Regions from separate parts of the Nonomuraea sp. NPDC048916 genome, predicted to be linked through region 1. Evidence: predicted binding sites of a transcription regulator. Region 1 holds the regulator's gene; the other holds the start of a gene.
What was found. Region 1 encodes LexA, which represses DNA repair genes until DNA is damaged. Its sites were predicted from a motif close to TCGAACANNTGTTCGA; they were not measured.
Positions count from the first base shown of each region.

Region 2: the regulator LexA is predicted to act here: its motif matches at 3,027-3,042, upstream of AB0C16_RS13855 (enoyl-CoA hydratase family protein).

Region 1 is NZ_JBEZFS010000018.1:126,679-133,693, reverse strand. It holds gene AB0C16_RS21550 (hypothetical protein) at 1,349-1,657, shown strand; gene lexA (transcriptional repressor LexA) at 1,686-2,393, shown strand; gene AB0C16_RS21540 (aminotransferase class I/II-fold pyridoxal phosphate-dependent enzyme) at 2,750-3,760, shown strand; gene AB0C16_RS21535 (PDZ domain-containing protein) at 3,851-7,015, opposite strand, start outside.
Region 2 is NZ_JBEZFS010000011.1:150,032-157,046, forward strand. It holds gene AB0C16_RS13835 (FadD3 family acyl-CoA ligase) at 1-97, shown strand, start outside; gene AB0C16_RS13840 (hypothetical protein) at 187-1,365, opposite strand; gene AB0C16_RS13845 (hypothetical protein) at 1,496-1,804, opposite strand; gene AB0C16_RS13850 (SDR family oxidoreductase) at 1,968-2,870, opposite strand; gene AB0C16_RS13855 (enoyl-CoA hydratase family protein) at 3,057-3,806, shown strand; gene AB0C16_RS13860 (CoA-transferase) at 3,806-4,672, shown strand; gene AB0C16_RS13865 (CoA-transferase) at 4,669-5,421, shown strand; gene AB0C16_RS13870 (nitronate monooxygenase) at 5,496-6,599, shown strand; gene AB0C16_RS13875 (acyl-CoA dehydrogenase) at 6,615-7,015, opposite strand, start outside.

The DNA.
Region 1 (7,015 bases):
AGCCTCGTCCGTGCGCGTCGTCGGAGACCCAGCCCTCACGGATGGGGATCCAACCCGCCCAGCCGGAGACCCACGACGGGCCCGCGTGGTGGGTCGCCGCGGGCACGGTGGCAGCGTGGCTCGCCGTCCTGGTGCCGAGCCAGAAGCCGCCGAGCGACAGGAGCGCCATGCCCACGACCAGGACGGCGCGGCCCCGGCGAGTCAGCCGGACGGGCGGCTTCGCCGGCCGTCTCAGCTTCCGCACCCGCTCAACGGCTCGGCCCTCACCGTCGCGTACCCGCGCCGACGCCCGAGGGCGCCTGCCCTTGCGCAACAGCCCCTTCCGCCTGCGCTCCGGCCCGCTCGCCGCCACGTCCTCGCCGGCAGGCGCCGACGCCGGCCGACCCTCCCCCCCTTCCGGCCCAGCCGTACGACCCTGCCCGGCTTGCCCCTTGACTCCAGCCCCACGCCCCGGCTTGCCCTGACGCCTCAAGCCTTCCTGACGGACTGAGCCGTCCGGACTGCGTCGAGACGCCGGCGCGGCTCCCTTCCGCCGCTGCCTGCCCTGGCGCACCGGCTCACCCTGACCGAGGACCTCCGGAGGAGCCTCGTCGGTGGGCATCCGCAAGGGTGCGGGCCCACCGTGTACGGGCCCTCGCTTGGTGCGCATCAGCGCGTCCGCGGCCCGGCCACCACTGCGCCCCGCCCTGCGCCCTTTCGGGGATCTCATCGACTCGGCGCCGGTCGCGCCTCTCCCGCCGGGCTGCGGTGCCTCTCGACGCGGCGCGACGGCGTCCTCGGAATCCACCCCTTGGCCAGGCGGGATGCCTTGGCGAGGTGCGATGCCGCCGGCAGGGTTCGCCCCTTCTCCACGAGGTCGCGTAACCCCCGGCGAATCCGCCACTCGGCCGCGAGGTCGGAGGTCGCTCCCAGGGACCTGCGCCGCTCCGCGGAACGGGGCACCATCCGTTTCCGAACGCGGCGGCGGCACGAGCCACAACCGCGGCCTCCCCGGTCTCGCCGAGCCGCGCCCCGCCTCTCGGCTATCACGTGAACCCACGCTTCCCCCCGTCTCTTGACCCGCACCCCTCGAGTGGCCGGCTCCGGCGCCGCCCCTCGCCTCAGCGCCCCCGCCCGGCGCAGCCGTCCCGCCGATCTCCCCTCGGCCGCCGGTCGGCGCGACTCCGCCCTTCGCCCCGGCCCCATCCAGCGGCGGCACCGCCCCATTCCTCCCAGGCTCCTCAAATCCGCCGAATTCCTCAGCCCCGCCGGATGACGCGACCACGCCACTCGGCGCGGCGGCCGGGGTGCCGGTGGGATCGCCGTCGGGACGGGATGCGGTGTCGTCGCCCGGCGCGTCGGCCTCGGGGTGCGCGATCTCGCGACGGCTCCGGGGGAGGTCGGCGACGCGGGCAGGCCGCTTGACGTCGTCTCCGGTGGTGTCTGTGATCCTGGTGGTTCGCACGGATGGACCTCCCACACCGTCGCGGCCCGGGGAAATGGCCAAATAAAGATCGGCGAATCGAACACGGTGTCGATCGAACTCCCGTACGATGTTGTACACCACGCTGCCAACATTTTCGAGGAAGACTCGAACAATTGTTTGAAGATGATCTTCAATGGCGATACGGTCGCTGTGTGCGACATGGAGACCACGGACCGGAAGATTCGCCGGTGAGGCGGGCAGCCGGGCGAGGAGGAAGAGCATGAGCGAGCGGGATGACGCTAACGGGGTCACTGACCTCGCGGTGCGGCGGCGTGACTCTCTGGGGCTGACCCCCAGGCAGCGCAAGATCCTCGAAGTGATTCGCGACTCGGTGCAACAGCGCGGATATCCGCCTTCCATGCGTGAGATCGGCGAGGCCGTGCAGCTGACCAGCACGTCCAGCGTGTCGCACCAGTTGACGGCGTTGCAGCGCAAGGGCTACTTGAGGCGCGACCCCCACCGGCCGCGTGCGCTGGAGGTGCGTCTGCCGGGTGAGCCTGTCCTCTGGGTAGATCCCGAGGCCAGCAGCGAGGAGTCCTCGGTCAGCCGCCCCACGGCCGCCTATGTGCCGCTGGTCGGCCGGATCGCCGCCGGTGGCCCGATCCTCGCCGAGGAGAGCGTCGAGGACGTCTTCGCCCTTCCCAAGCAGTTGGTCGGCGAGGGCACCCTGTTCCTCCTGCAGGTCGCCGGTGACTCCATGATCGAGGCCGCCATCGCCGACGGTGACTGGGTCGTCGTACGCCAGCAGCCGGTCGCGGAGAGCGGCGACATCGTGGCCGCCATGATCGACGGCGAGGCCACGGTCAAGACGTTCAAGCGCAAGGACGGCCACGTCTGGCTGGTCCCCCACAACCCCAACTACGACCCGATCCCCGGCGACGAGGCCAGCGTCCTGGGCAAGGTCGTAGCGGTGCTGCGCCGCCTCTGACCGTCGGCGCCTGCCGCGGCGCGCGGCGTCCTCGACGCCCGCGCCGTCGGTGGTGCTCGCACGGGCCACGCCGGCCCCTCCCAGAACCGAGCCGATCACCAACGCCATCGTCATCGCTTGCTTGATCATAAATCCTGAAATGTCCGCATTTAGCGGAAGGTTCGCCGAGTTCGCGACCGCTCGCGACCGCTCGCGGCGGAGGGTGATGTTCCCGCCATGCCCTGGGACCGGCCGCGAAGGAGATCTAGACTGAGCCCGTGAGTGACGAAATCCGGCTAAACGACCTTAAAGCAAGACATGATGGATTGAAGTGGGCGGAGGCTGGACCAGGAGTCATTCCCGCCTGGGTGGCGGACATGGACCTGCCCACCGCCCCCGAGGTCGTCCGAGCACTGCGACGCCGTGCCGAAGGCGATCTCGGATACCCGACCTGGCTGGTGAGTCCTCAGTGCGGTCCCCTGGCCGAGGCGTTCGCCGAACGCATGGCCACCAGGTACGGCTGGGAGGCCGATCCCCAGCATGTGCGCAGCTACACCGATCTCAACCAGGCACTCCAGGTGCTCCTGCACGTCTGGACCCGGCCCGGCGACGGCGTGGCCGTCCACACCCCGGCCTATCACCCGTTCCTCGGCACCCTGGCCACCATGGAGCGCCCGCTCCACGCCATCCAGATGCGGCCCGAGGGCGACTCGTGGCGGTTCGAGGTGCCCGACCTGTCGGGCTGCCGGGTGTTGCTGCTGGTCAACCCGCACAATCCCACGGGCCGCGTCTTCTCGCGTGAAGAGCTGGAAGGTCTGGCCGAGCACGCCGAACGGCACGACCTGCTGGTCATCTCAGACGAGATCCACGCCGACCTCGTCTACGACCCGTACGAGCACATCCCGTTCGCCACCATCCTGCCCGACCGGACCGTCACCCTGACCTCGGCCACCAAGGCGTTCAACCTCGGCGGGATCCGCTGCTCGGTGGCCCATGTCGGCTCGCCGGAGATGCGCAAGGCCTTGGACGGGCAACCGCCCTTCGTGTACGGGTCGGCCAACCTGTTCGGGGTGGAGGCGACGGTCGCAGCGTGGCGGCACGGCGACGCCTGGCTCCGGGAGACCCTCGCCCTGCTCGACCGTAACCGCCGGACGATCGCCGAACGCCTGCCCGGGGCGGTCGGCTACCGCGTCCCGGAGGCCACCTACCTGGCGTGGCTCGACTACGGCCGGCCCGGCATGGCGGAGGTGCTGGAGCGGGAGGCCAAGGTCCTGCTGAACGACGGCGCGTTGTTCGGACCCGGTGGTGACACCCACGTCCGGCTGAACTTCGCCACCACCGAGCCCATCCTGACCGAGATCCTCAACCGGCTCGCCCAGGCCGGATAGCCCACCGGCCGGCCTGCCCATCCGGTCCGCCGCCACAGCGGTGGACCGGATCGGAGGCCGAAGATCCCAAGGTCCCGAAGGTCTCGAGGGTCAGGTCCGGGACGACCAGGTCGGGGGCGGAAGCTCAGGGGGCGTCGCGGCGGGGTGCTCGTCGAGGGCGGCCAGGGCCAGCTCGACCGCCTTCTCCAGTTGCGGGTCCCGCCCGCCGACGCGGTCCTGGGGTGTGATGACCACCTCGATGTCGGGGTCCACTCCGTAGTTCTCCACGCCCCACCCTGGGCCCTCGAGCCAGAACGAGTAGCGCGGCTGGGTCACGACCGTGCCGTCGACGAGCGAGTAGCGCGAGTCGATGCCGATCACCCCGCCCCACGTCCGGGTGCCGATCAGCGGGCCGATGGCGCGGTTCTTGATGCCCGCGCTCACGATGTCGCCGTCGGATCCCGCGAACTCGTCGGTGACGGCGACGATGGGGCCGCGCGGCGAGTCCTCCGGATAACGCATCGGCTCGTAGCCGCGGACGTGCGCCCAGCCGGTGACGCGCCGGGACAGCTTCTCCAGGATGAGCTCCGACGTGTGCCCGCCGCCGTTCTCGCGGACGTCCACGACGAGCCCCTCGCGGGCCATCTCGGTACGCAGGTCGCGGTGGAACTGGGCCCATCCGGAGGCCACCATGTCGGGGACGTGCAGGTAGCCGAGGCGCCCGCCGGAAGCCCGCCTGACGAAGGCCCGTCGTCCTTCCACCCAGTCGTGGTAGCGCAGCTGGGTCTCGTCGGGGATCGGGGTGACGACCACCCTGCGCAGCTCGCCGCCGGACGCGGGCCGTACGGTGATCTCGGTCGGCTGGTCGGCGGTGCCGGACAGGCATTCGAGCGGGCCGCGGACGGGATCGACCTGGCGGCCACCCACCGCGACGATCTCGTCGCCCTCGCGGACGGCGACGCCGGGCGCGAGCAGCGGCGAGCGGGCGTCGTGGTCGGACGACTCGCCGGGCAGGATCCGCGCGATCCGCCACGCTCCCTCCTCGTCCCTGACCACGTCGGCGCCCAGGAGGCCCTGGCGGCGGCGCGGGTCGATGGCCGAGCCGCTGGCACGGGCGTAGGCGTGGGAGGTGCCGAGCTCGCCCTGCACCTCCCAGAGCAGGTCGATCAGCTCCGAGTAGGCGCCGATCCGCTCGACGAGCGGCGCGTAGCGGTCGAGCACGGCCTGCCAGTCGACGCCGTTCATGTCCGCGCGCCAGAAGTGGTCGCGCATGAGCCGTCCGGCTTCGTGGTAGCCCTGCCGCCATTCGGCGACCGGGTCGAGCTGGAGCGCGATCCGGTCGAGGTCGATGGAGACGACCTCGTCGCTCTCGGCGGCGGACCGGGTCTGCAGGCCGTTCTTGCCGGTGACGACGAGGCGGGTGCCGTCGCCGCTCACCTCGAACGCCCGTAGCTCTCTGGCCAGCTCGCACTTGGCGCGCTTCTTGAGGTCGTAGCGTTCGAGGACGACCTCGCTGGACGGCTCGGTGCCGTCCCCGAGCTGGCCGGAGAGCGGGTGACGCAGCCAGAGCAGGGCGTCCTTGGCGGTGCGCAGGTTGCCGTAGCGTCCGGCGGGCACGGGCACCGGCACCACGCGTGAGGCGAGCCCCTCCGGGTCGACCTCGGTGCGCGGCGGGGTGTCGTCCTTCTTCTTCTCGTCGGACGCGGGCTTGTCGTCCTCGCCGTTGAACCCGCGCCCCTGCAGGCAGGGGTCGAACGGCGAGGACGTCGTGGCCTGCAGCGGCACGATGTACGGCCGGCAGCCCGCGGGGAAGGACAGGTCGAACACGTGCGCGTCGTAGACCGGGTCGAAGGTCCGCACCGACAGGAACGCCAGGTGCTTGCCGTCCCGGGTGAACATCGGGTCGGAGTCGGCGAAGCGCAGCGGGGTCACGTCGATGATGGAGGAGCCGTCGACGCGGCCCATCTTGATCTGCGACAGCGGTTCGTGGTGCGGGTGCACCCAGGCCAGCCAGGCCGAGTCGGGCGAGAACGTGAGCCCGCTGATGTCGCCCTGCGTGGTCCGGTCGAGCTCTCTGAGCTGGCCGGATTCGAGGTCGACGACCAGCAGCCGCCCGTCGTGGGTGGCCACCGCCACGTGCTTGCCGTCGGGGGACGCGTCGAGGTCGAGCACCCGGCCGAGCTCGCCCGCGGCCAGCGTGCGGATGTCGCCGCCGGGGGTGCCGACCTCCAGCCCGTCCTCACCGGTGATGTCCGACACCCAGACGCTCCGGCCGCTCGCGTCGAGCGCGCGGGGCAGCCGTACGCGGACTCCGGGTTGCGCGCGCAGCACGCCGGTGGGGCCGTCACGGTGGGTCACCCAGTGGGCGGTGCCGCGGATCTCGACCGCGCTGGCCCGCCCGGTGGGGTCGGGCGAGAAGGAGCCGACGCGGGTCGGCGCGGGGCGCTTCGCGCGTGCCGGTCGCGGCCCGCCGAGCTTGATGTCCAGTTTGTACGGCTCGGCGTCGAGGTCGTCCAGCAGCCACAGGTCACCGGCGTGGCTGTAGACCACCCGCCGGCCGTCGGTGGCGGCGTGGCGGGCGTAGAACTCCGCGTGAGCGGTGTGCTTGCGCACGTCGGAGCCGTCGGGCAGGGAGGAGTGGAGGTTGCCGGTGCCGTCGATGTCGGCCAGGAAGGCCAGGCGGTCGCCCACCCACAGGGCCGACCAGTACTGGGCGGTGCTGTCGGCGAACAGCCGGGCGAACTCGCCGTCGCCCTCGAGGTCGACCCAGATCTTGCCCGCGGTGCCGCCCCGATACCGTTTCCACTGCGACGGTTCGCGCCACATCGGCGACACGGTCGCCACCCTGTTCCCGACCGCGGCGTTCCCGACCGCGGCGTTCCCGCTGATCGCGACGTCGCTGACCCACCCGTACGGCAGGCGGACCGGCGGGCCGCCGTCGAGCGGCACCGCGTGCGCCCAGGTCCTGGTGCGGCCGCCCTCGCCGGCGGCGGTGACGGCGAGCACGTTCCCGTCGGCGCTCCAGCCGCGGGACCCGGTCGTCGCGCTGCCCCAGTGGGTGAGCCGGTCGCCCTCGGGTCCGTCGACCTCGGCGGCGAACACCTCGGGTGTCCCCTCGCGGTTGCTGGTCCAGGCGATGCGGGTGCCGTCGGGCGAGAATCTGGGGTGGGAGACGGGGGTGCGGTCGGCGGTGAACCGCCAGGCCCTGCCGCCCGCCACGGGGGCCAGCCATACGTCGTCGTCGGCGACGAAGGTGACCAGGTCACCGTGTAGATG
Region 2 (7,015 bases), on a different contig from region 1:
CAAGGTGCCCCGCGAGGTCGTCCTCGTCGACCGCCTTCCCCGCAACGCGGCCGGCAAGGTGGACAAAGCGGGCCTGCCCGCTCTCGCCCCCGGCTAGTGTCCTGCGCGGCCCGCAGGACAATGGCCTGATCGCTGCCTCCAGCAGATGGAGGTACGCGACAGACTCCGGCTCCCGCGTGACGGCCGCTAGTCAAGGTCCGGGGTATCGTGCCCGCCGGGCAGTGGCCTGAGCTTCGGCATGTCGAGAGGCTCCGGCCTCGCCGCCCAGGGCACGGCGACCCTCATGGTGACGTTGCCGGGATAGCCCACGACATACCCCTTCGCCAGGGGAGGAAGCTCTTTCCAGTATCCTCGCCAGGTCTCCGAGCCGAGTCCGGCCACGAGCTTACTTTCCCCCGTGCCGACATAGAGCATGTTCAAACCGCTCGCGAGTATGGTCGCGATCACCACGTCCTTGCCGGTCTGCTCCCACGACTTGTTCTCGACCCGGTCGTTCCAGAACGTGGAAGTACTGCCGGCGGCGGCCCCCTGGATCAGGTTGCGCTTCCATGGCTTCATCGCGGCCAACGCGGAAATGCCAGAGGTCCCCCCGAGCATGCCGCTGACGGTGGCGGAGTTACTGCCTTCGGCGATCGACAGAAGAGACCTGTCGAGCGGGTGCCGTCCGCGGAACGGGTTGGCCGCGGCGTTGATGGCGAAGTTGCCGAACAGCCCCCACCGATACAGCTGCCAGTACGATTTCCACGACCCTCGGGCCATCTGGAGGAAGGTCTGGCGTTCGTTGCCGACTTTCGTGCCGAGGCCGCGCACCACCCGCGATCGGCCGACGGTTATCGTGAGGGTCCTCAGAAGTCCACTGAGCGTACGGAAGATCAGCTGAAGTCTGCCGAGAGTCGTGGCGGCGGCGAAGGCGACCTCGCTGGTCGTCTTCGCCGTCCTGGCCCAGGCCGCCAAGCTACCCAGACCGGCGGTGACACTCGAGATCGCCACCGCCATCGCGATCGCTGTGAGCAGACTTTTCACCAGCTCCGCCATGGCCCTCTGCGTACTGACTGACACATCGGCGGCGTTTTCGAGGATGGTGGAGGCCTCGCCGAGCTGAGCGATGGCCTGTAACCGGAATTCCGGGTCGAGAAGCCTTCCGTAGTTCTCTTTGAACTCGGTCGCGCTGTTGCCTTGCCAGGTTCCGAGCAGATCTTCCGCTTGGGCGATCTCGCCGTTCGCCTCCTTCAGGGCCGACTGCATCCGCCGGCAGGCCTCTGCCATGGTTCTCAGGCGGTGCACGTCCTCGTCGTTTCCTATGCGACGTATCGCGTTGAAGAGGGTCTCAAGGAGTTGCAGAGGGCTCTCGTACCACTCGGCCATGTATTTCCGTTCACACGAAGGTCGCCCGCGAGGCGGGTCAGGGTTCAGACGCAGCCGCCGCGGTAGCTCACCTCGAAGATCAGCTCGTGCCTCACGTCCGCGACATCAGATGACCGTCAGCGCTTCCCGGTCAGTCGCCGTCAGGGAGCCTGTCCATGTGCTCGCGCTCGTGCGCGTCAACGAGTTCCTGATTTCGGCCTATGAGCATGAGAGCCGCACCGGCCGTGGTCAGCTTCTGGTGAAGATCGGTGACGTAGTCGCTCACTTCGGTGTAGAAGTCCAGGTAGTGATCGTCAAGCTCTCGGGAAGCGCCTTCCACAAGACCGAAGCATCGTGGTGTGGGAGCCGCGTCGTCCCGGAACGCGCCAGCACGTTCTTCGAGAATCCTCCCGACCGCGGCGCATCTCGCCCCGGCCGATTTGACATCGGTCGGGGTCATGATCACATGATCGCGCATGTGCGTAGGTTAGTCCACGGAGAGGGAGGAGTGTCCGGTCTCCCGGACCTACCCGGCGCGGGATGGCGTGGGTATGCGCCCGCGCCCCGACGTTCGCGGCGGATGACCTCGACTGATTCCGCCGTCGTCGGTCACGGGCGTCCGGTCAGGCGCCGTAGACCGGTTCCGGCGGGGTGGCCGCGGTCAGCAGGGCGGCGATCCGCGGGCCGAGCTCGGCGGCGTCCCAGCGGGCGCCCTTGTCGGTGGCCGGGCCGTGCCGGAAGCCCTCCATCACGCAGATCCGGCCGCCCTCGACCTCGAAGACCCGCCCGGTCACGTCCTTGGACTCGGCGGAGCCGAGCCAGACGACCAGCGGCGACACGTTCTCCGGCGCCATGGCGTCGAAGGCGCCGTCCTCGGGGGCCGCCATCGTCCGCGCGAAGACCTCCTCGGTCATCCGGGTGCGGGCGGCGGGCGCGATGGCGTTGACGGTCACTCCGTAGCGGCCCAGCTCGGCCGCCGCGACCAAGGTGAGCCCCACGATGCCCGCCTTGGCGGCCGAGTAGTTGCCCTGCCCGACGCTGCCCAGCAGGCCGGCCCCGGACGAGGTGTTGACCACGCGGGCGTCCACCGGCCGGCCCGCCTTGGACTCGGCCCGCCAGTGCAGCCCGGCGTGTTTCAGCGGCAGGAAGTGCCCCTTCAGGTGGACCCGCGTCACCGCGTCCCACTCCTCCTCCGACAGGTTGACGAGCATGCGGTCGCGGACGAACCCGGCGTTGTTGACCAGCGTGTCGAGCCGGCCGAAGCGCTCCAGCGCGGTCGCCACCAGCCGCCGCGCCCCCTCGTCGGTGGCGATGTCGGAGCGGTCGGCCACCGCCTCGCCACCCAGCGCGCGGATCTCCTCGGCCACCGCCTGAGCCGGGCCGTCGGACCCGCCCTCGCCGGAGGGGCCGACTCCGAGGTCGTTGACCACGACCCGGGCACCCTGCCGGGCGAACTCCAGCGCGTGCGCGCGGCCGAGGCCGCGCCCGGCGCCGGTCACGATGACGACTCGGTCCTCGCAGATCATTTTCAGGTCTCCTCGGGGTCTTGCGGAGCGACATGCGGTCTTACGGAGCGACGTTGTCGCCCTGCGGAGCAACGTGCGGTCTTGCGGAGCGACGTGCGGTCTTACGGGGGAAATCGGGCGGCGTCGAGGAAAACGGGCCGCTCTGCTAGCTTAGTTTCTAACAAATGTTAGGTCGAAAGGTAGCTTATGGGAATCTCCACCAGCAGCCACGACGAGGGCATCGCCGAGATCGTGATGGACGTGCCGCCGGTCAACGCGCTGACCGTGCGGGGCTGGTTCGACCTGGCCGATGCCGTCCGGGACGCCGGGCGTGACCCCGGGACCCGCGTGGTGGTGCTGCGCGCCGAGGGCCGGGGCTTCAACGCCGGCGTCGACATCAAGGAGATGCAGGCCACCAGTGGCTTCGAAGCGCTGGTAGGGGCCAACCGGGGCTGCTACGCGGCGTTCGCGGCGGTCTACGAGTGCGAGGTTCCGGTGATCGCGGCCGTGCACGGGTTCTGCCTGGGCGGCGGGGTCGGCCTGGCCGGCAACGCCGACATCGTGGTGGCCTCCGACGACGCCTATTTCGGGCTGCCCGAGGTCGAGCGGGGCGCGCTCGGCGCGGCCACCCACCTCGCCCGGCTGGTGCCCCAGCATCTGATGCGCGCGATGGTCTACACCTGCCGCAACGTGACGGCGGCCGAGCTGCACGCGTTCGGCTCGGTGCTGGAGATCGCGCCTCGCGACGGGCTCCGCGACGCCGCGCTGGAGGTGGCGGCCCGGATCGCCGCCAAGGACCCGTACGTGATCCGGCGCGCCAAGGAGTCGCTGAACGGCATCGACCCGGTCGACGTCAAGCGCAGCTACCGCTACGAGCAGGGCTTCACCTACGAGCTCAACCTGATGGGCGCCGGCGATCGGCATCGTGACGCCTTCGTCGCGGAAGGGGGCGCGTGATGGGCGCCGTGATGTCCGTCGAGGAGATCGTCGGCTCACTGGAGAGCGGCATGACGATCGGGATCGGCGGCTGGGGATCGCGGCGCAAGCCGATGGCCCTGGTCCGGGCGATCTACCGGTCCTCGCTCGAGGACCTGACCCTCGTGTCGTACGGCGGGCCGGACGTCGGCCTGCTGTGCGCGGCGGGCAAGGTCCGCCGGGTCGTCGCCCCGTTCGTGACGCTCGACTCCGTCGCCCTCGAACCGCACTTCCGGATCGCCCGGCAGAGCGGGGCGATCGAGTTCACCGAGTACGACGAGGGCATGTTCATGTTCGGCCTGCTGGCCGGGGCGCACCGGCTGCCGTTCCTGCCGACGCGGGCCGGGCTCGGCTCCGACGTCCTGCGGGTCAACCCCGGCCTGCGCACCGTCCGCTCGCCGTACGAGGACCAGGAGGAGCTGGTCGCGGTGCCGGCGCTCACCATGGACGCGGCGCTCGTGCACCTCGACCTGGCCGACACCCGCGGCAACGGCCGCTACCTCGGCCCCGACCCGTACCTGGACGACCTGTTCGCCAAGGCCGCCGCGCGCTGCTACCTGTCCTGCGAGCGGATGGTGCCGCCCGGAGAGCTGGGCGGCCCGCCGCAGACGCTGCTGGTCAGCCGCATGCACGTCAGGGGCGTGGTGGAGACGCCCGACGGCGGCCACTTCACCGACCTCGGTTCCGGCCGGGACGAGGCGTTCCAGCGGCACTACGCCGCCTCGGCCGCCGACCCGGCGGAGTGGGCCGCCTTCGCCGACCGGTTCCTGTCCGGTGACGAGGCCGCCTACCGGCAGGCCGTACGGCGATGGCACGAAGAGCGGCGTGAGGAAGGGGCGGCACGATGAGCGCGACCCGAGCGGAGATCTGCGTGGTCGCCTGCGCCGAGGCGTGGCGGGGCGACGGCGAGATCCTGGCCGCGGCGATGGGCACCTGCTCGGTCCTGGGCGCCCGGCTGGCCCGGCTCACGTTCGAGCCCGGCCTGCTGACCACCGACGGCGGCGCGCTGCTCACCGCCGAGGCCGTGCCGTTCGGCGCGCCGGCCGGAGCGGTCGAGGGGTGGCTGCCGTTCCGCGAGCACCTGTGGCTGGTGCAGAACGGGCGACGGCACGTGATGATGGGCGCCTCGCAGATCGACCGGCACGGCAACACCAACATCTCCGCCGTCGGCGACTGGGCACGGCCGAAATCGCAGCTCCTCGGCGTGCGCGGCGCCCCCGGCAACACGATCTGCGACCCGACGAGCTACTGGATCCCCCGGCACTCGGCCCGCGTCTTCGTGCCGAAGGTCGACATGGTCAGCGGCGTCGGCCACGACCGGGCCGCCGAGCTGGGCGCGGAGGCCGCGCGGTTCCATGACCTGCGCCGCGTGGTGACCGACCTCGCGGTGTTCGACTTCGGCACGCCCGACGGGACGATGCGGCTGGTCTCGGCGCACCCCGGGGTCGAGGTCGAGCAGATCCTGGCCGCCACCGGGTTCGAGCCGGTCGTCGAGGGTGACGTGCCCGAGACCCGGCAGCCGTCCGGCGAGGAGCTGCGCCTGATCCGCGAGGTGCTCGACCCGCGGTCCCTGCGCGACCGCGAGGTCCGGCCGTGACCGGGCACGGGGACACCTTGGGCGGTGGTCCCGGTGCGGCCGGGCACGGGGACACTTCGGGGGGAGGTCCCGGTGTGGCCGGGCACGGGGATGCCTCGGGCGGTGGTCCCGGTGTGGCCGGGCAGGTTCTGGACACGCCGCTGACCCGGCTCGTGGGCGTCCGGCACCCGGTGGTGCAGACCGGCATGGGCTGGGTGGCGGGCCCGCGGCTGGTCTCCGCCGTGGCCAACGCCGGAGGGCTCGGCGTGCTCGGCTCGGCCACGATGACCCTCGACGAGCTCGCCGCCGCGATCAAGGAGGTCCGCTCCCGCACCGGCGCCCCCTTCGGAGTCAACCTGCGCGCCGACGCCTCCGACGCGGCCGACCGCATCGACCTGCTGATCAGGAACGGGGTGAAGGTCGCGTCGTTCGCGCTGGCCCCGCGCCGGGAGCTGATCGCCAGGCTGAAGGACGCCGGCGTCGTGGTGATCCCGTCGGTCGGCGCGCGGCGGCACGCCGAGAAGGTCGCGGCCTGGGGCGCCGACGCCGTGCTGGTGCAGGGCGGCGAGGGCGGCGGCCACACCGGCGCGGTCGCCACCACGTTGTTGCTGCCCCAGGTCGTCGACGCGGTCGACATCCCGGTCATCGCGGCGGGCGGCTTCTTCGACGGGCGCGGCCTCGCGGCGGCCCTCGCCTACGGCGCGGCGGGCGTGGCGATGGGCACCCGGTTCCTGCTGACCTCCGACAGCTCGGTGCCCGACGCGGTCAAGCAGACCTACCTCAGCATGTCCGAGACCGTGGTCACCCGCCAGGTGGACGGTATGCCGCACCGGGTGCTGCGCACCGGCCTGGTGGACGGGCTGGAACGCTCGGGCCGGGTGACCGGGATGATCCGCGCGGTGCGCAACGCCGCGCGGTTCAAGAAGATCTCCCGGATGTCCTGGGCGGCGATGATCCGCGACGGGCTGGCCATGAAGCACGGCAAGGAGCTCACCTGGTCGCAGGTCCTGATGGCGGCCAACACCCCGATGCTGCTGAAGGCGGCCATGGTCGACGGCCGCCCCGACCTCGGCGTGCTCGCCTCCGGGCAGGTCGTGGCGCTCATCGACGACCTGCCCTCCTGCGAGGAGCTGATCGGTGGGATCGTCGCCCAGGCCGCGGGCGTCATCCGCGGCCTCGGCGCGAACCTGACCGGCTGAACGGGTCGGCCTGGGTCAGGCTCCGGTGAGCGCCGACATCACGCGTGCGCGGTGGTCGGCGGGGGAGCCCCAGGCCGCGCGCAGGGCGCGGGCCTTGCGGATCAGCAGGCTGGGATCGTACTCGTCGGTGTAGCCGATCGCGCCGTGCACCTGCAGGGCGATCCTGGCCGCCCCGTACGCCGCCTCCGACGCCATCACCTTGGCGGCCGACACCTCACGGGGGAAGTCCGGCGACCCGTACGCGAGGGCCGCGCCGTGCACCAGCGGGCGGGCGTACTCCAGCTCGACCAGCGCGTTCGCCAGATGGTGCTTGACCGCCTGGAACTCACCGATCGGCCGCCCGAACTGCCGCCTCGTCCTGGCGTGGTCCACCGACACCTCCAGCAGGCGGCGGCCGATCCCGGTGAGCTGGGCGG